DNA from 2 places in the Chitinibacter fontanus genome. Region 2 is predicted to be linked to the other one. Evidence: predicted binding sites of a transcription regulator. Region 2 holds the regulator's gene; the other holds the start of a gene.
The links. Region 2 encodes FliA, which starts transcription of late flagellar genes. Its sites were predicted from a motif close to GCTAAAGNTNNNNNNNNNNCNGCCGATAAT; they were not measured.

Region 1 (10,158 bases), 380 kb from region 2:
CCAGCGCCAGTAGTGGTTCACTAATCCCAAAGCCTGCCAGATCATGCACGGCAAAATGGCGGGTTAAATTGCGCTCGGCGCTGGCGCCGTCAAATTGCCAGCTAGACAAGCGGCGCACTGGTGTACGCAATTGATCAAATAGCGTGAGTTCAGCTTCATCGCTAATCAAAATCTCGGCAGGGCGTAGACGTTCGAGTTCGGATGGCAGCTTTTCAACGTCGGTGTCCATCAGCGCAAAGTCACCCGACGCGAGCGAAAGCCACGCCATACCCATTTTGCCGCGCACCATGCGGATCGCCAGCAGGCGGTTTTCTTGTTTATCGTCGAGCAGCGCCGCGTCGGTTAGCGTGCCTGGCGTAATCACACGCATCACTTTGCGCTCAACAGGGCCTTTGCTGCTGGCAGGGTCGCCAACTTGTTCGCATATCGCCACCGATTCGCCCAGTTTGACCAGTTTGGCCAAGTAAGGCTCTAGCGAGTGAAACGGGATACCCGCCATTTTAATCGGCTCGCCTGCGCTGCTGCCACGGGTGGTCAACGTTATGTCGAGCAGGCGGGCGGCTTTGATCGCATCATCAAAAAACAGCTCGTAAAAATCGCCCATGCGATAAAAAACCAGCTTGTCTTGGTGCTGACCTTTAAGAGCCAGATATTGCTGCATCATGGGGGTGTGAGTTGGAGTATCGCTAACTGTTTTTTTTGCCATGATGATATTTGCTTGGGTATCTGTTTAAAGTTATTTTTGGTATTGGTTTAGCGACTTACACCCTGTGGGTGTATGGCCGCCATTCAGGTAGCCAGCCCGTCTCGCCTGCGCTTGCTTGAAACTGCGCATTCACCCCGAGACCGGGCATTGCTGCCAGTTGCCCATCAATATAAATCAAGGGCGTGGTTTCGCGTAGCCAAGGTGCAATCGCCGCCGCTTGGCAATGGGCTTTGAGCGAGCGGGTGGGGCGGTTGGCCGCCAGTTTAAATTGCTCACCGCCTTGCCGTCCTTGAACGCTGATGGTGGCGGTATTGAGCCAGTGCTCGGCAATCCCGCCGGTTTCGCACTGGGTCCAACGCAACTCGCCGTGCCAATCCGGTAAATCATTGCCTGCGAGTAGGTTGGGCGTAATGGATTGGGTTGGCCCCGCTTGCAGACTCGCCTGCGTGATATGCAAATGTCCCTGATAGCGCCGAATCGCCGCATTGCGCCATACCAGCGCCGGGTGCGTGTCATCCGCTGCGTCGATCGCCGTGCGCAATAGTTCATTAAACGCCCGCAGCTCCAACACAATGCCCGCCAAGCCCAGCCAGTGGCGCAAGACATTTTTTTGTCGCACCGAGCTGAGTTGTTGCCACGGCGCAAGCGCTAAAGCCGCGTCATTGCGGCAGATGGCGAGATCTTGTTCGGCAATCTCGATGAGTAGTTCGTTTACTTCGCTTTGATGTATGGCGCTACGAGTTAAGGTAGTTAGGGCTTGTGGCGATATACCCATGATAGCGGGCATCACATTATGCCGAATATCATTGCGGCGATATTGCGTATCCTGATTACTTTCGTCTTCGACCCATTGCAGAGCATGTGCTTGCGCATAGTCTAATAGCTCGGCGCGTGGCGTCTGCAGTAGGGGGCGCAGTAGCTCAATAGAGCGAGTCAGCTGGCGCTGCACAGGCATAGCGGCGAGGCCGGCTGGGCCGCTGCCGCGTAGCAGATTGATCAAGATGGTTTCGGCCTGATCGTTTTGATGGTGAGCCAGAATGAGCGCATCGCAATCTTGTTGCTCGTAAACGGCATAACGTGCTTTACGCGCCGCACCTTCAACGCCGCGCCCTTGCCTCAGATCGAGTTGCACATGCTGAACTGCACATGGTACGGCAAGTTGGCAGGCGAAGGCCTGCGCTTGCAATGCCCAAGTATCAGCATTGGGCGACAGGCCATGATGCACATGTACTGCAGTTAGCTCGAAATCGAGTTCGTCCCGCAAGTTGGCCAGCCAGTGCAGTAGCACAGTCGAATCGAGCCCGCCCGATAAGCCGACGCATAATCGGGCGCGCGGCAAATTAAAACGGGAGCCTGCGCTCCCGTGTTGGATAAAGCCTGCGATCAGATCGTAGGCTGCTTGCCAGCTCTTAGGCTGCAGCTTCTTCTTTGTATTTGCCATGTTCCATCAAACGGTCAAAGCGGGCATCAAGCAATTCATCAACACTTTTCGCTTTCAGAGCTTTGAGCGAATCAGCAATTGATTTTTTCATGGTGGCCATCATCGCTTGCGGGTCGCGATGTGCGCCGCCAATTGGCTCTGGTACTACTTTGTCGATCAAGCCCAAAGTCTTCAGGCGAGATGCAGTAATGCCCAGCGCTTCGGCTGCATCCGAGGCGCGTTCGGCGGTTTTCCACAAAATCGTTGCGCAGCCTTCGGGTGAAATTACCGAGTAAGTTGAGTATTGCAGCATTTGCACGACATCACCTACGGCAATCGCCAGCGCACCGCCTGAGCCGCCTTCGCCAACAATCGTGCAAATGATTGGTACTTTAAGTTGTGCCATTTCAAACAAATTACGACCAATCGCTTCCGACTGGCCACGCTCTTCAGCGCCAATACCAGGATAAGCACCGGGGGTATCCACAAAAGTGATCACCGGGATGTTGAATTTTTCGGCTAGCTTCATCAGACGCAAGGCTTTGCGATAGCCTTCTGGGCGCGGCATGCCAAAGTTACGCGCGATTTTCTCTTTGGTATCGCGACCTTTTTGATGACCAATGACCATCACGCTCTGGCCATTAAAGCGAGCCAAGCCGCCAACGATTGCCAGATCATCGGCAAATGCACGATCACCGTGCAATTCCTGAAAATCTGTAAACAAGCCAGCAATATAGTCGTAAGTGTATGGGCGCTGTGGGTGGCGCGATACCTGCGAAATTTGCCAAGGCGTTAGTTTCGAATAAATGTTCTTGGTGAGTTCAAGGCTTTTTTTCTCAAGGTGAGAAATTTCAACCGAAATATCAACTGCCGAATCATCCTGCACGTAGCGCAGCTCTTCGATCTTGTTTTCAAGCTCTGCAACCGATTGCTCGAAGTCAAGGAAGGTGGTTTTCATGCTCTAAAACTCCAGAGGCGCTAGCATAGCGCAAGCAGGCAGCCGGCATGGCTGCCCCAAAAATTGGACGCAATCATACAACAAGGCTGCGGCAAACCCAAGTTAAACTCAGTAGTTAGATTTGTTGCCGTGCAGCAAATGACCGGCTAGGTATTGCTAAACACAATGTTGGCTTTGAGGCCGATCTTTTGCAAACCCTTGCGCGACCTGAGGTTGAGCACCAGTGGCGCCATGGTATTGGCACGGATGGCTTCATTTTCTGGTCGGGATAGAATCAGAAATAGCATTGCCTCGTTTGGGTCGGTTAAATCAATGCTAGCGCATTCATCGTCGTCCAAGGCCAGTACATAGTTAAAACCTAAGTGTTCGGCCCCAACAATTGAGAATGCTACGCTGGCATCGTCCAGCGACTGAAGCCAATAAACGCTTGGATTGGGTTTTTCTTCATGTAGAAGTTTATAATTTTTGCAATCATCAAAACCGGGCAAACCTGCGGGGAAATGAATAATAGTGTCTGGGTCAACTTCGATGGGGCCAAATTGGCTTTGAAAAACATCCATGAGATGATTCTCCCGAACGGTAGCGTTAAAATTTGATTAGCTACATTACGCGATGGCCTATAAAAATACCATTTTAGTCGCTGCTGCTGTGCAGAAATGTATTAGAATTATCTGATAAAAGGTTGAATCGCTAAAGAATTTCTCACGCAGGCCGATTATAGGCATAATACTGAAATAACTGGGCGATGACCGCCGTACACCACGGTAGGGGAAACATCATGAAAATCGATAACACAGGCAAGCCATTAGCGAGTTTAGGCGGTAAACCGTCAGAAATTCGCAGCGCTGCCAGCGGCAAAGCTAATGAGACCGCACCTGTAGAAAGTAACAGCGTCAACAGCAAGCTCTCTGGCGTTGCGAGTAATGAAGCGACATTTGATGCCGATAAAGTAGCCGAAATTCGCGCCGCAATTGCTGAAGGTCGTTTTTCTGTTAAGCCAGAGGCAATTGCCGATGGTTTGTTATCGAGTGTGAAAGAGCTACTCGCACGTTAATCGGTTATGGGTCATCACGTCACACTAGAGAATTTGATAGCCGCTGAACTTGAAGAAGTTCAGCGGCTTCTTGCTTTGTTGTCCCAAGAGCAAGATGCACTAATTGATCGCCAGTTCGATCGGGTTTCACAATTAATTGACGCCAAATCAGCCGCGCTGCAACAGTTAGAGTTGGCTAGCACGCAACGTGCACAATACTGCGCAGCGCAGGCACTACAAAGCGTGGACGCTATCGAGGCTGCATTAGGCCCCGCTGTGCAAATCTGGTTCGATCTGTTGCAGAATGCCAAGCTTGCGGAAACGATGAATCGCACCAATGGCCAATTGATTAAAACTCACGAAGAAGTAAACCAATATTTGATGTCTACACTGGCTGCGCAGCGTAACCCAAACGTCGGCTACAGTGCCGACGGCAAGCTGAGTCAGCTCACCTCGATCAGTCGTCCTTTCGATCGCGCTTAAGTCTCGTAGTGTTTGAGTGGCTCTGGCAGTTGCTGGCTAAATGCATTACTGCCAATTAATTGCCACGCCATCCACAGCGCCACCCCTGCATAGATCAAGCGCGGTAGCCATGCCGCAAATTGTCTTGCACTATGGGTGAGGTCTGCCGTTAGCTGCCCAGTAATCCGCTCTAGCATTTCAGGCAATCTGCCGCTTGCTTCCCCCGTTTGCACTAAGGCGACGATAGTAGGCTCGTTCAGCCAGGCGTATTTGCCGATGCTTTGACTTAGACTCTGCCCTTTTTGCAAATCGTGCAGTAGTCGCGTATTGCGCAGCTGAGCGCAATGTATCGTTTCGAGTGCCGATGGTATCGCATCAAACATTGGCACTCCCGCCTCCAATAGCATCGCCAGGCTGCCAAAAAAATGGCGTTGCAGACTGCGCTGGTACCATCCACCCAAGCCGGGTAGCTGTAATAGTAGCGAAGTGAATGGGGGCTGTGGATTTTGTTCTATGCCTTGCCAAATCCAGCGACCCATTTGCATCAACAGACCAATCAACAACAATGGCCAGATCACCGAGATCACATACGCACCGAACCCTAGCTTGCCAGCGGCAAGCGCCGGTAGCGGGCCAATGATTAAACCCAAGACTAGCAAAAGTGCGGGCTTGAATAGCTGCGCATACACTTGCTGGCTTAGCCGCGCATGCAATGCTGCTTGCTCGCCAATCCGTTGATAGGTGTTGGCTGGGCTGCCTGCAGTGCAAGCTGCTGCAACGAGTGTTGATTCCAGTGGAGTAAATAATCCCGAGAGCTGTCCGGCTTTGGCGACGGGTTTGCCACGGCGCAGATGTTTTGCCATTGCTTCGAGCCGAGTAGCTAAAGGGCCTGATCGTTTAAGACTGGCAAAGGCTTGCTCGGCGGATAGTCCGGCGCGTTCTAGTGCAGCCAGCTGCAAAAATAGATCGGCGCGGATGCGCCAGGGAAGTGGTTTGGGCGGGCTCATGACGCCAGTATTTACCAGCCGCCAGCGCAATGCTAGCCCGATTGTGTCAGCGGGATTGACTTTTTAGCTCACTCGCATTGAAAATACAGGCTTGTAACGACAAGAGAGGCGCCTTGCCCAGGTTGTATTGCTGAGGAAATCACATTCCAATGACGCAGTGCTAGGGGGTGCAAGGCCGAAGTGTTGAGTGCTGTGATGCATTTAACGCTGGTTGCAGGGGCTGAATCCCCTGGACTGTCAGTGCTCACTGTGTGCCTTGCCGCGCATTGGAGTGCTGGAGTGCTCTTGGTGATGATTTATATTTACGCGCCTGTTGGCGTTGTCATTGCCGCACTTTTCCTCTCTCCAATCGTTGTTTTTTGATTTGGAGAATCGCATGTCACTGAACCCTCGTACTATCACTCTATGGACCGCGCTCATTACGCCGTTCGCCTCTGATGAATCCCTCGATTTTTTCGCATTAACAGCATTGCTGCGCGAGCAAGAAGACGCTGGTGCTGGCGTGCTGCTGCTGGGCTCAACAGGTGAAGGCAGCAATCTGACGCTGGCCGAGCGTAAAGCCGTCTTACAGCACGCCTGTAGCCTTAATTTAAACGTGCCGATCATGGTTGGCGTTGGCGGCTTGGATCTGGCGAGTCAGCTCGAATGGCTGGCTTTCTGTGAAACCTTACCAATACACGCCTATTTACTGGTCACTCCTATCTACGCCAAACCCGGCGCCGAAGGTCAGCGCCGCTGGTTTAGCGCATTGATGAATGCAGTCAACAAGCCCTGTATGCTGTACAACATTCCATCGCGCGCGGGAGTGCCGCTGTCCGATGTTGCGCTAGCTGGTTTGATTGAGCATCCTAACTGTTGGGCAGTCAAAGAATCAGGTGGCAATGCTGCGCGGTTTGCCGAGCTTAAAGCCGCTTTCCCAAGCATTTCGTGGTATTCGGGTGACGATGTGCTATTTGCCGAACACGCCAAGCTAGGTGCAACCGGTTTGGTGTCGGTCGCCAGCAATGTTTGGCCGCAGCAAGTGGCGCGCTGGGTAACGCAGGGCTTGGCGGGTGAGGTAATTGGCGATTTGCTGCGTACCGCATCTGAAACCCTGTTTTTGGCCGCCAATCCAATCCCAGCTAAAGCTATTTTGCACCACCAAGGCCGCATCGCCTCGAACGAATTGCGCTTGCCACTGTGCGCAGCAGATCTGAATACGCTAGAGCCAATTTTGGTCAAAGACCAAGAAATCGCCGCTTTAGCGTAACGCTCTAGGGTGGGTATTGCTATCTAGCTATTAACTGGAATAGCTTTGCAGGTGATACCCTTTATTTTTGCGATGACTTAGCCCACAAAAAACCCGCTTAAAAGCGGGTTTTTTGTTTCGCACGGCAAAATTTAAACCGCTGTTTCATCCAGTGGTGGCAGCGCGATTTGGTTGTCGGTGCTGAACTGGTAATCTTTAAACACGTGCTCGGCAGTCAGCAATTGGTAGCGGCCGTCTGGCAAGACATTGGTCGTGTCTTTCAGGCGGTAGGTGTAGTGACCACACGTCCAGCAATCGAAATTGCGCATGTGCGTACACAGGCAGGTTTTCTCGTAAACGTGAATTTCTGAGATTTTTTTCGCTGTTGGATTTTCTTCGATGACCTTGTTGTACGCCTGAATGTACGAGCAGCTGCCATTGGCATCGAGCAGATAGCCGTAGGCTTCGCAATTCGGGCGAATGCCTGAACCAATCGCTGGCGTATTTTTCATCATGCGCATAGGGTAGCCGGTTGGTGAAATCTGATTCACCTCGATCAGCTCTTCCGATGCTTTGTAATATTCCTGCTTCACATCATCGGGCAGACCGCACTCTTTGGTGACGGTAAAGCGTGTCGCCACTTGTACGCCGCCGCAGCCCATTTCGAGGAATCGCACTGCGTCCGAACCTGTAAATACGCCACCTGCGGCGATGACGGGCATATTGTCGTAACCTTGCTCTTTAATCCACGCTACCACTTCGGCCACGATGTCTTCGAGCTTGTATTGTTCCCAGTCCATGCCAAAGCCGAGGTGGCCACCGGCGAGCGGGCCTTCAACCACGACGTAATCGGGCAGGCGGCCAGTGCGGGCCGATTTTTTGATAAAGAGCTGCAGTGCACGTACGGATGACACAATAATGCCGAGCTTAGCTTCACGGAAACGTGGGTGATCTTCGATCAGCGAGAATGAGCCCAAATGCAAGCCTGCCGCCAGCGTAATACCGTCGATGCCCGCATCAAGCGCAGCGCGCATCCGCACGCGCAGTGTTTCTTTCGGGCCATTCATCGTCAGCTTTTCCATGCAGTTGATGAAAATCAGACCGTCGCCTTGTTTGCGTTTCATCGTGCCTTCAACATGCAGGCGTGTGGCTTCTTCGAGCTGCGCGAGGTCAAACTGCACCACAGATTTGTCACTATTAGCGACATTGAATTTGTATTGTTTGAGCTTGTCTTTCACATGCTTGGTGTTATAGCGACGGTCGGTAACGGTATTGATCATCGCATCCGAAATATGGCCGATACCGCCGAGGCGACAGGCTTCGAGCGCCAAATCGGCAGTCGAAATATCAACCCCCATGCCGCCAATCATAATTGGCACGTACTTTTTTTCATTCCCTTCAAGGTCTTTAAAGGTCAGGCGAAAATCATCAACACGCTTCATTCAATCTAATCCACTGCTTTATGGGCGCCCAAATTAAAACATTCGTTTAGATTTGTGGCACATAAAATCGCTATTTTTCAGAAGTGGCAATCATATCCTTAAATGACCATGTGTGGTGCATTCCAAGCATGATGATGCGCAATAAATTCGGCATTACAACGCAAAATCTGGGGTAAATATTCCATGTTTTAAATAGGGTTATCGCCCGCACTGAGCGGCGGTGAATTTCGGTAAAATAAATCAAACTATCCTTCCCGCAGAAAGGCGCCGATGCCGCAATTAACGATTTTTTCCCAGTTGGCCGATGAATTGGCGCAGCGCAAAGCGCAAAGTCTCTACCGAACTCGCCGCGTGCTCGATTCTCCGCAAGGCGCGCGCGTTAAATTGAATGGCCGTGAAGTACTTAATTTCTGCAGCAATGATTATCTCGGTTTGGCCAATCATCCCGCGCTGATCGCCGCCGCGCAGCAGGGTGCTGCCGATTGGGGCGTGGGCAGCGGTGCGGCGCATTTGGTGACCGGGCATTTTACGCCGCAACATACTTTGGAAGAACGCCTCGCGGCGTTCAGCGGCAAACCCGCGGCCATTTTGGTGTCGACGGGTTTTATGGCCAATCTGGCGGTGATTCCTGCCTTGGTCGGCCGTGGCGACGCGGTTTTTGCCGATAAGCTCAATCACGCCTCGCTCAATGATGCGTGCCAGCTGGCGCGCGCTGACTTCAAACGCTTCGGAAACAATGATGTGGCGCAGCTCGAACGATTACTAGCGCAATCGGATGCAAAACGAAAACTAATCGCCGTCGACGCGGTGTTTAGCATGGACGGCGACATCGCGCCGCTGGCTGATTATCTGGCACTGGCCGAGCGTTACGACGCGCTACTGTATATCGACGACGCGCATGGCTTTGGCGTGCTCGGCGACGGGCGCGGCACACTGGCAGAATTGAGTATCGATTCGCCGCGCATTATTTATATGGCGACGCTGGGCAAAGGGGCTGGCGTGGCTGGGGCGTATATCGCGGCAGAGCAGGTGGTGATTGATTATCTGATTAATACCGCTAGGGCGTATATCTACACCACCGCCGCACCGCCGTTGCTGGCCTGCGCCTTGCACGCCAGCCTGGATGTGATCGAACAAGATACTGAGCGCCGCGAACGACTCCAAGCTCACATTCAATACTTCAAACAGTTTTTCGCCACCGAGTTGGCGGGAACGGGCTGCGAATTGCTGCCGTCCGATACCGCAATTCAACCCATCATCGTCAAAGACAACGCCACCGCGCTGGCCCTCTCGCAAGCCTTGCTCGACGCCGATATTCTGGTTGCAGCTATCCGCCCGCCCACGGTGCCGACACCACGGCTGCGCGTCACTTTATCGGCCGCACACAGCACCGCAGAGGTGGCGCTGCTGTGCGAGCAGATTAAGCGCGTTTTGCTCGAGTGCCACGCATGAAAACGGTGAATCTGATTGGCGCGGGACGCTTGGGTAAAAGCATCGCAAAATTACTGCAAGCCACTGGGGAGTATTGCCTTGCAGGAATTTATTCCCGTAGTTTAGCGAGTAGTACTGCCGCTTTTGAATGGATAGCTGCGGGTGAGGTGGTGGCGCAGCTTGGCAATTTGCCAGCCGCCGATTTATGGCTCATCGCCGTGCCAGATGGCGCGATTGCGGGCGTGGCCGCTGAACTGGCTGAGCTTAAGCTCATCAAGCAAGGCGCGGTGGTGTTTCACGCCAGCGGTGCGCTTGGGGCGGAGCAGCTCGCGCTATTAAAAGCGCAAGGCGCGCGCGTTGCGAGCTGGCATCCAGCGTTTTCCTTCGCCGATCCGGTTCGGGCGGTGAGCACGTTTGCCAATACGTTGTGCGCGCTCGAAGGCGATGTACACGCTGTCGCGGTGCTCAATG
Region 2 (10,158 bases):
TGTTGTTCAACGGCATTAATCTCACGCGACAACAGTGTTTAGCTAAGTCGCCCATCCCGAAAGGTGTAGCCGCCTGTCTTTGGAGGGCGTGGCAGATAAATACCATCTGCCGTGTTATTCACTGGCTGGCGCCAGTACAGTCCGGTTGCCGTTACTTTCCATCGAGCTCACCAAACCTGCGCTTTCCATTTGTTCAATCAGACGCGCGGCACGATTATACCCGATCCGCAATTGTCTTTGCACGGAAGAAATAGATGCGCGGCGACTTTTCATGACGAACGCTACGGCTTCATCGTACAGTGGATCTGTCTCTTCGGTGCTGCCGCCACTGCTCAGGCCGCTATTGGCTGCCCCCTCGGCTTCAAAACCACCATTGAGAATGCCATCGATGTAATTAGGCTCGCCCATGGCTTTGAGCGAATCGACCACGCGATGCACTTCATCATCGGCCACAAAAGCGCCATGCACGCGCAGCGGGTAACCGCTGCCCGGTGGTAAAAATAACATATCACCTTGGCCTAGCAGGGCTTCTGCGCCCATCTGATCGAGGATGGTCCGGCTATCAATCTTGCTCGATACCTGAAACGCGAGGCGCGTCGGGATATTGGCTTTAATCAGGCCGGTAATTACGTCGACCGATGGGCGTTGGGTGGCCAAAATCAGGTGAATACCTGCCGCGCGGGCTTTTTGTGCCAGTCGCGCGATCAGTTCTTCAATTTTTTTACCTGCCACCATCATTAGGTCGGCAAATTCATCGACCACTACGACAATAAACGGCAAATGCTCCAGTGGCTCAGGATCGTCAGGCGTTAATGTGAATGGATTGGTGAGCTTTTTACCAGCCTTTTCTGCTTCTTTGATCTTTTGGTTGTAGCCCGCCAGATTACGTACGCCCAAGGCACTAAGTAGTCGGTAGCGTTTTTCCATTTCGGCTACGCACCAGTTCAGCGCATTGGCCGCGAGCTTCATGTCAGTCACGACAGGGGCGAGCAAGTGCGGGATTTCGTCATAAATCGACAGCTCTAGCATTTTTGGGTCGATCATGATGAAGCGCACTTCGTCAGGAGTAGCTTTGTAGACCAACGATAAAATCATCGCATTCACACCCACTGACTTACCCGAGCCGGTCGTGCCTGCTACCAGCATATGCGGCGCTTTGGCTAGATCAGTTACGATCGGTTTGCCGGTGATGTCTTTGCCCAGCACCAAAGTCAGCTTGCTGGCCATCGCGTGATAGGGCTCGCTCGACATGATTTCGGAGAGACGAATCATTTGGCGGGTTGGGTTAGGCAGCTCCAAGCCCATATAAGTTTTGCCCGGAATTGTCTCAACCACGCGGATCGACACCAAGCCCAGCGCACGGGCTAGGTCTTTCATTAGGTTCACAATCTGCGAGCCTTTCACCCCCACTGCCGGCTCGATTTCGTAGCGGGTAATCACGGGGCCAGGGTAGGCTGCGACGACTTTGACTTCAACGTTGAAATCAGCGAGCTTGCGCTCGATGAGTTGCGAGGTAAATTCCAGCGTTTCTTTGCTGATGGTTTCCTGCGCCACCGGCGCGGGGGCGAGCAGGGCTAGCGATGGTAGTGAGCTGTCGCCAAAGTTGAGTGTTGGCGCTGCTGCTTTTTTATTGGGCGCAGGTGGCGCAGGAGGCAGATCATCCTCAGCAAACAGCATTGGTTGTGCGGCTTGTTTGGCTTGTTGTTCCTGCTGTTTTTCCAGCTCTTTTTTCTCGCGCTCGAGTTTTTTGGCTACTGGTACTTCGGTTTGTAGTGGGGCAATGATGAGTGGGGCTTTATCGTCTTGTTTCTTTTTGGCCTCCATGACTTTTTGTTCGCGTTCTTTTTTTATTTCGCGACCAATGCGCCGATCTTGCGCCGCTTGAATGCCATCGACTATTTTGAAGTACAGCCATTCGCAGGCAGTTCCAATGTTTTCCATCACGTTAAGCCATGATAAACCGGTTAAGAGTGATACCCCCAATCCCATGGTGGTAAATAGCAGCAAAGTTGCGCCGCTAAAACCAAAGCTTTTCATCAGCCAGCCGCCAAGCGATAGCCCCAAAATACCACCGGGTTTATGCGGTAATGCAACATTTAAACTGTGTAGGCGAAGTGCCTCAAGGCTGGAGCTGGACAAAATAATCAGTGTAAAGCCCAGGCAGGCTAGTAATACCAAGGGCTTGGACGATTCGGTGACGCGATCTATGCGGCGATAGCCCCACAAAATGGCGGCCAGACAAAACACTGTCCACCACCAAGCAGATAGACCAAAGGTATATAACAAAACATCGGCCAACCAAGCACCAAAGCTGCCGCCTCGATTGTGAACGACTAGCTCTGTGGCGCTGTGCGACCAGCCTGGGTCACCACGGTGATAGCTAGTGAGCACCAGCAGCAAATAGCCCAGTAATACCACCAACAATAACCACCACGATTCGCGTAATAAATTTGCGACAGGTGCAGGTAATGCGGCACGGGTCGAAATATTTGGGACGTTTTTCTTGCGAAACAGAGGCATGGTGAAGGTGTCATCTACGATAGCTTTCGCGATTATAACGGCAAGCCCGAGTCATGCAGGAGAAAAGCGACGAAAGCTGCACAATTAGTCTAAAAAGCGTTGCTGCCATTGCAGATAAAGCGCGTAAACCGCTGCAGTATAGGTCTCTTTGTCTGGATAATCAGCTGGGGAAATAGGGTTAAAAATGTGGTAGTGCACGACTCGATTGGGGCTGCTCGCGATGCGCCAAATTTTGTGAAGTAAATGCTCGCCTGCTTGCCACTCAAATTCAGCTTGTGCCTCATGATGTAAAAACACCGGCAGAATCGGCACCCCTGTGGCTAGCGATGTCGCAAAAGCACCAAATAGAAACCGGGGCGCTATCCGTCGCCCCTTGCAGCCCCCTTCCGGGTAGAGCGCGATATTGTGCCCGGCATTGACCGCATCGATCAGTGCCTGTTGTGCGGCTTGTCGTGAGGCTTTACTTTCTCGCTCGACAAATAAAGTGCCAGCCGCTTTTGCGATTTTTCCAACTAAAAACCAATTTGCCACTTCGTGTTTGGCTAAGCTGCGCACAGCAAAAAACGCAGGAATCCCCACGTCTTCGAGCGCCGAGGGGTGATTGGCTATCAAAATGTAATGTGCAGGCAGCTCACCCTGATAGTGCTGGTGCAGACGTAACTGAACCCCTAATGCACGGACAAAAGTACGGCACCAGCTATGAAATAGGGGGGGTATATCTTTTTAAGCCAGAACTGCGGTAGGCTAGCAAGCAATACCATTGCGGCTGTAAAAATAGCCAAGTCAAGCCAAGCAATTAGCCTAACTAAAATTTGTGCCAAATAAAGCATATGCAATCTTCTCGCAACCACTTAGTTTGACTATAGCGAGTGACTGACAAGCGTGCGCAATAAATGCTGGTGATGAATATTGTTTTATCGGGTATTGCTATCAATCTGCTGTTTGAATTGATGTGTATGGCAATACCCCTGTGGGGTTAGTGGTGTAGAAAACCGGCTAATTTGTTTTCGAGTAGGCGTGGGTTTTCACCATTTGCAATAGTGACTAGTCCCTCTGCCACCATTTCCCGACGGCGGACTTCGAGCATGATGTAATGCTTCAGTTTGTTGGCAACGGGAAGTAGAAATAAGTTGGCCGCACCCACACCGTAAATGGTCGCAACAAACGCAACGGCAATCCCTGCGCCCAATTTTGAAGGGTCGGTCAGATTTTCCATTACATGAATCAAACCTAACACCGCACCTAGAATCCCGAACGTGGGCGAATATCCACCCGCCGACTCCCAGATTTTTGCCGCCGCCCGCGCTTGATCCTCGTAAGCATCGATGTCGAGCTCAAGTGCGCGGCGCACCGTTTCAGGCTCGGCACCATCAACCACCATGGTTAGACCGCGCTTTACGAAGGGGTCTTTTTCGCTATTAAGGTAGGCTTCTAACGCCAGCAAACCGCCACGGCGTGCCTGATTGCCCCAATTCATTAGTGTCGAGAGTACTTTGCGAAAATCCATCGATGGCGGGAAAAAAATCCAGCGCAGCATTTTGATGCCGGCAAAAAAATGGCGCATTTCGGTTTGAATCATTACCGCGCCCATGGTGCCGCCGATTACGATCAAAAAAGCGGTAAATTGCACCAGCGAGCCAATATGGCCACCTTCCAGCCAATGCCCAAGAATGATCGCTGTTAGACCCAGTAAAACGCCGAATACGCTGATTTTATCCATTTACACAAGCCAGTCTTTAAGTTTGCCGCGCAGGCGTGCAACGGCTTGAGTGTGAAGCTGACAAACGCGCGACTCCGAAACGCCCAATACCGCGCCAATTTCTTTCAAATTGAGTTCTTCATCATAATACAGAGCCATCAGCAACTGCTCGCGTTCCGGCAATAGCTTAATGGCCTCGATTAAATGGCCGCGAAATGCATCATCGCTCAGAATATCAATTGGGTTGGCATTATGATCGGCTGCGTACTGATCCAGTTGATCATTTTCGCCATCGACTTCAAAGTCTTCATAATGCAGTAGCTGATGCCCACGAGCTTCGCCGAGCATAGATTGATATTCATCGAGTGGAATTTGCAAGGCTTGTGCGACTTCGCCTTCGCTGGGGTGACGACTCAATTGCTGTTCAAGTTGCACAATGGCTTTTTCGATTTCACGCATATTTTTGCGTGCTTGCCGTGGCAGCCAATCGGCGTTGCGCAGCTCGTCGAGCATGGCGCCTCGAATGCGCTGGCTGGCAAAAGTTTCAAACTGTACGCCTGCATCAACATCAAAATTACGCGCCGCTTCCATCAAGCCCATTAAGCCGACTTGAATCAGATCATCCACCTCCACACTGGCAGGCAGTTTGCTCATCATGTGATACGCAATTTTCCGCACAAGTGGCGCGTGCTGTTTCACACGGTCTTCCTCACAAGTGCTTTGCGTACTGCGGTATAGAGATAGGGCGCGATTGGCTGACATGATATAAGCGGTGACTAATTGTCCCTAAGTGTAGCTGACTAATCGAAGTTTGACGAAGTCAGATGTTGTTCTAATTGCTTTAATAGGCTTTCCAGCGCCACACTCAGGCCTTGCGCCGCGGTTTCGGGGGTTGCATCCGGCAGTGCTTGTGCCGCGCTAAGTTCAAAACTGCGGGACTGCTGTTGATGGCTGAGTAAAAACTGAGCTTGAATTACTGCCTTAGGTGAATTTGGCTCGCTCACATCAATATAGACGGCAAGCAATTCTCCTTCGAGCTGCCAAGGGGCAATCAGGCTACTGCCGGAAGGATAGACTTGGCTAAACAGCCCGCTTTGGCTTAACCAGCGACGTGTGTTTTGGGTGATCTGACTGCTGGGAGTTGCCAAAAAACCGTGGTACGGGTCGGCAATATAGCGCTGAGGGCTTTCGCGATAAATCAGTGCCAAATCGCGAAATGGTGCACTGCTGCGTAATTCATTGACTTGCAAAGCGCCGAAGCGCACTGACTGATTTGTACCTGCACGCTGCGCGGTAAGTAGGAAATCCTGTCGATCTGGCGGTGTTGTGCTGCAGGCCGAACAAACAAGTACGCATAGTAATAACAGCAGTTTTTTCATGGTTTGGGCGGGCTATAAGGTTTGGGGTGATCGGAGAACAGCAAGCTACTTGGACGCTGATTGGCTTTTTCGCTCAGGGCTTTAAGATTGCTGCTGGTGCTCGATAAATTATCAATAATTTGTTGTACATCGCCTTCACGCTGCGCGCTTAAATGGTCCAGACGCAATGTAATTTGATCCAATCTTTGCACCGCGCTAGCTAAGGCTGGGTTGGCGAGGAGCACTTTGGCAGAGTTGGCCGCACTTGCCAGATCATGGGTGGCGCTGTGGAGTGCGGGTTGCTCAAGCAGTGCTTTGAGCGCTTGATTGCTTTCTCGTACTTCACTCAGAAGCTGGCTGCTTTCGCTGGCAATTTGAACTAAGGGCAGCTGGTTAGCCGTATGTAGCAGCCGATTTGTTTCACTCGCTATGCTTTTCACGGGCAGCTCATCGAGCTTGGTATTGAGTGTGTTTAAGGTTTGATTGAGTAGATTGATGGTTTTATCCACATCAACTCGCTGCAATTTGGCCATTAAATCCTGAGCACTGCCTAGGAGTTGATTGACGGTACTGTTGGTTGAGGGAATATATAAATGCTCGGGCTTCCAGCTGAAAGGCAGCGGTTGGCCTTGGCCTGCTTCATAATCAATTTCGAGATAGCTAGTTCCTGTTAGCCCTTGCGGCGATAATTTTACGCGCAAACCCTTGGCAATTTCGCGATCCAGTTCGGCTTGTGCACTGCTATTTCCGCTCGATTGCCCCAAGATATTGTTATCCAGCTGAGCCTCAACCAAAACGTATTGTTGGCGCTGGGAATTGGGTATATCGCTCTCGTAGCGCGTGTAGGTAAATGTAATCGCGCTCACCTCGCCAATCGCGACCCCGCGATAGCGTACTTTGGAGCCAATATCGAGCCCGCGTACCGACTCATTAAAATAGGTTTCGAGCGTCACCTTTTTGTGCAACCAGCGTCCGCTACCGATGCCAATTAATATGGCGGCACCCAATAGCAGCGCAAGCAGAATAAACACGCCCAGTCGAAAATTCGATTGTTGTTCCATGTGGCTTCTTAAACTGCGGCGTGCGATGGCCGCTGTGCATTAAAAAAGCCCGCAACCCGCCTATCTGTTGATTGGGCGAGTGCTGCGGGAGTGTCGATGGCTAAAATCCCTTTGATACTTTTATCGAGCATAATTGCGCGATCTGCAATGGCAGCAATACTGGCTAATTCATGTGTCACCACCATGATGGTGACCCCTTGGGTTTCTGCCAGACGGCGAATCAGGCGATCGAGCTCGGCTGAGGTAATGGGGTCTAGGCCTGCGGATGGCTCATCCAAAAATAAAATTTGTGGATCAAGTGCCATGGCACGGGCAATTGCCGCACGCTTTTGCATGCCGCCAGATAGTTCGTTGGGGTAAAAATCGGCAAACTCTTCCAGCCCAACAAGCCGTAATTTAAGTCTGGCCAGCGTATCAATTGCTGCGCTGTCTAAATGGCTAAAACTACTCAAGGGCAATGTGATGTTATTTAGAATACTCATCGAGCCAAATAGCGCGCCTGATTGGTACATCACGCCAATTTTGCGCAGTATTGCTTCGCGATCCTTGCTGGATGCTTGTACTAGCTCATTACCCACTATCCGTATAGATCCTGCTTGTGGTGGATAAAGGCCGATCAAATGCTTAAGCAGCGTGGACTTACCACAGCCTGAGCCGCCTAGAATGGTAATCACTTCGCCCCGATTCACGCTAAAGCTCACGTCTTCTAGAATTGAGCGCTGCCCCCAACCGCAATATAGATGTTGTACCTCGATCACCGTCTGCATGTTTACCACCCCAGATGGTAGTAAACGACAGCAAAAATACCGTCGGTGATCACTAATAACACCAAAATATTGACTACTGCGCGGGTGGTCGAAGCACCTACTGCGCTGGCGCCGGTACCGGTGCCTAGCCCGCGGAAGCAGCCCACCGATGCCACAACCAAGCCAAATGCCGCCGCTTTGAGTAGGCCACTGAAAAAATCAATCGCATCCACTTGGGTATCAACTTGCGTCCAGAATGTGGCCAGCGGAATGCCAAAGCCCTGCATAACCAGTGCGCCGCCCAACATGCCAATCACTTCGGACCAGATCGCCAGCAATGGCAACATTAACAAGCCCGCCATCAATCGTGGCAGCACTAGAAAATGCATAGGTTTATAGCCGAATGTGACGAGGGCGTTGATTTCTTCATTGACTTTCATTGTGCCAATCTCCGCGGCAAATGCTGCGCCAGAGCGGCCAGCAAGTACAATGGCGGTAATCAGAGGGCCAAGCTCACGGATCAGTGATAAACCCAGTAAATTGGCCACAAACATTTCCGCACCAAATTGCCGCATTGGAATTGCCGATTGAAATGCCAAAATAATGCCCAGCAAAAATGAAATCAGGCTAATAATCGGTAGGGCGTTGGCACCGGTTAATTCGCACTGGCGCAAAAACTCGCGCCAGCGGACCTGATGCGGTTTAGCGATTGCATCAACGATGGTACTGGCCGCTTCACCGATAAAAGCAATCTGGGCCACAAAATCATCAAGCATGCTGCGGGTTAATTGCCCCAGCTGACTGATTGGACGCATGCTCGGCGCGCGCGGGGCCACAATTAGTGCTTGTTCTGGCTCTAGCGCGGTGAGTAAGCGTTGGGTTTCGGCGTTGAGGTTCAGCAACTGAGCCCCGGCCTGACTTAATTCGAATAACAATGCCGCCCCAGCACCGTCGCAATGCGTAATTTGGCGCAAGTCGACCGTTTGTTGCTGCCAATTTATTTGGCGGCTCTGTTGCCAGATGGGCGCAATTGCGCTCAGCGTTAAATCGCCAATGAGTTGGTAGCCACCGTCTACGGGCTCAAGGCGCAACGCTGCTTCAGCCATGGTGCAACCTTTCGTGTAATAAACGGGATGATTCAACCAAGCGATGCACAAAGTGCCCAGCAGAATCGTGGGCCACTTTAGGGGGTATCCACCGCAAGATCACATCTGCTAATTGACGTAGCGCCATACTGGCCTCAGTATCGGGGAAAGCTTCTAGTACCGTTTTGCCTAAGCGTGTCGCACGATTTAGTTTGGTGTCTTCGGGGACATAGCCCACTAGCTTTAATCCCAGGCTTGCCCCCAGAAACTGCTGACATACGCTGCGCAGGCGATCAAATAGTGCCATTGCCTCGCCCAGACTTTCGACGCGATTGACCAGTACGCGAAAATCGCGCCGTGCGTATTCTTGCGCCAGCTGCTTGATCGTGGCGTAGGCATCGGTGAGCGATTCGGCGCGGTTGGATAACACGACGAGCACGTCATCGGCGGCCAGACTTAAGCTCGGAATCCCATTGCTGCCCATCGGGCGAGTGTCGAGTAATAAATAATCAACGTATTCGGTGATGGCTTCAAATTCGGCGGCCAGCCAGTGCTGTTCGGCGTCGTTCAGGTGGGCAATGATTTGCGGTTTGCCAGCAATCGAGAGCAGCTGAAAGCCCTGCGGGGTTTCAATCAGGCTATCGGCCAGCGTCGCTTCGTGGCGCAGTACGTGTTCCAATGTGAAGCCGTGGCTTAGATGCAGCCGGGAGCTGACATTTTGGCTACCGGTGAACTCATCCACAATCATCACTTCCCGCTGGCGCTCACTGAGCGCGGCAGCCAGATTAATCACCAGCGTGGTCGTACCCGAGTCGCCGCGGCCACCGCACAGGCTAATGCTGCGGCAATGCGTCGGGCTGACCATTTGACGCAAGCCAGCGGCTTGGTCTTGCCAGCGTTTAGGCACGCGCACCACCTAGGCTAAGGGTGAAGTCGGTTGGGGTGTCTTGGGTACTCATATACAGCGGATATTCGTCGCGTTGGAGCTGGAAAACGCTATGATCTTGCTGAGTTTTAAACGCGCGATCCAGTAAATAAGCCAAATTGGCGCGATGCAAATCTTCTGGTACACGCTGGCCATTGGTGACAAATTGCAGCGGCAGTTTATGTCGGATCGCCACATCAAGGCAGCCGCCGAGTGCCACAGTTTCGTCGAGCTTGGTCAGAATGCAGCCGAGTAAATGATGGTTGCGATAACGGCGCGCCACATCGTCAAGCGTGCCCGCTTGCGCGTTGGCCGCCAGCAGCAAAATGGTGCCGACGTTATCGTGGCCGAGCATCGCGAGCTGCTCACCAATACGCTGATCGCGCTGGCCCATGCCGACGGTGTCGATCAGCACCAGATGGCGATCGCTCAGCTCACCCAAGGTCAGCTGCAAATCGGTTTCGTCTTTCACATCGTGGACGGGTACACCCAGAATGCGGCCATAAATACGCAACTGATCATGCGCGCCAATCCGATAGCTGTCGGTGGTCAGCAGCGCGACCGATTGCGGGCCATAGGCCAGCGCCGCGCGCGCGGCAAGTTTGGCCACCGTCGTGGTTTTACCAACGCCGGTTGGGCCAATCAGCGCATACACGCCACCGCGTGCGACCAGATCATCGCTGGCGCCGGTGGCGGGCAGATTGTGCGCCAATGCGGCTTTTACCCATTTCACTCCTGTATCTAGGCTCATCCCGCCGGGCATT

Region 1: flgM (flagellar biosynthesis anti-sigma factor FlgM) is a predicted target of FliA. The motif match lies at 3,774-3,803, and genes of this name have one in related genera.

Annotation. Positions count from the first base shown of each region.
Region 1 is NZ_CP058952.1:437,596-447,753, reverse strand. It holds gene mutS (DNA mismatch repair protein MutS) at 1-706, opposite strand, end outside; gene tilS (tRNA lysidine(34) synthetase TilS) at 762-2,147, opposite strand; gene HZU75_RS02050 (acetyl-CoA carboxylase carboxyltransferase subunit alpha) at 2,116-3,084, opposite strand; gene fliW (flagellar assembly protein FliW) at 3,231-3,644, opposite strand; gene flgM (flagellar biosynthesis anti-sigma factor FlgM) at 3,863-4,138, shown strand; gene HZU75_RS02035 (flagella synthesis protein FlgN) at 4,145-4,600, shown strand; gene HZU75_RS02030 (type II secretion system F family protein) at 4,597-5,586, opposite strand; lysine riboswitch at 5,682-5,879, shown strand; gene dapA (4-hydroxy-tetrahydrodipicolinate synthase) at 5,963-6,835, shown strand; gene HZU75_RS02020 (nitronate monooxygenase) at 6,967-8,256, opposite strand; gene bioF (8-amino-7-oxononanoate synthase) at 8,527-9,708, shown strand; gene HZU75_RS02010 (Rossmann-like and DUF2520 domain-containing protein) at 9,705-10,158, shown strand, end outside.
Region 2 is NZ_CP058952.1:816,746-826,903, reverse strand. It holds gene HZU75_RS03835 (DNA translocase FtsK) at 115-2,520, opposite strand; gene HZU75_RS03830 (lysophospholipid acyltransferase family protein) at 2,605-3,132, opposite strand; gene HZU75_RS03825 (flagellar motor protein) at 3,497-4,240, opposite strand; gene HZU75_RS03820 (RNA polymerase sigma factor FliA) at 4,241-4,981, opposite strand; gene HZU75_RS03815 (ABC-type transport auxiliary lipoprotein family protein) at 5,020-5,598, opposite strand; gene HZU75_RS03810 (MlaD family protein) at 5,595-6,638, opposite strand; gene HZU75_RS03805 (ABC transporter ATP-binding protein) at 6,647-7,405, opposite strand; gene HZU75_RS03800 (ABC transporter permease) at 7,408-8,490, opposite strand; gene HZU75_RS03795 (MinD/ParA family ATP-binding protein) at 8,483-9,376, opposite strand; gene flhF (flagellar biosynthesis GTPase FlhF) at 9,369-10,158, opposite strand, start outside.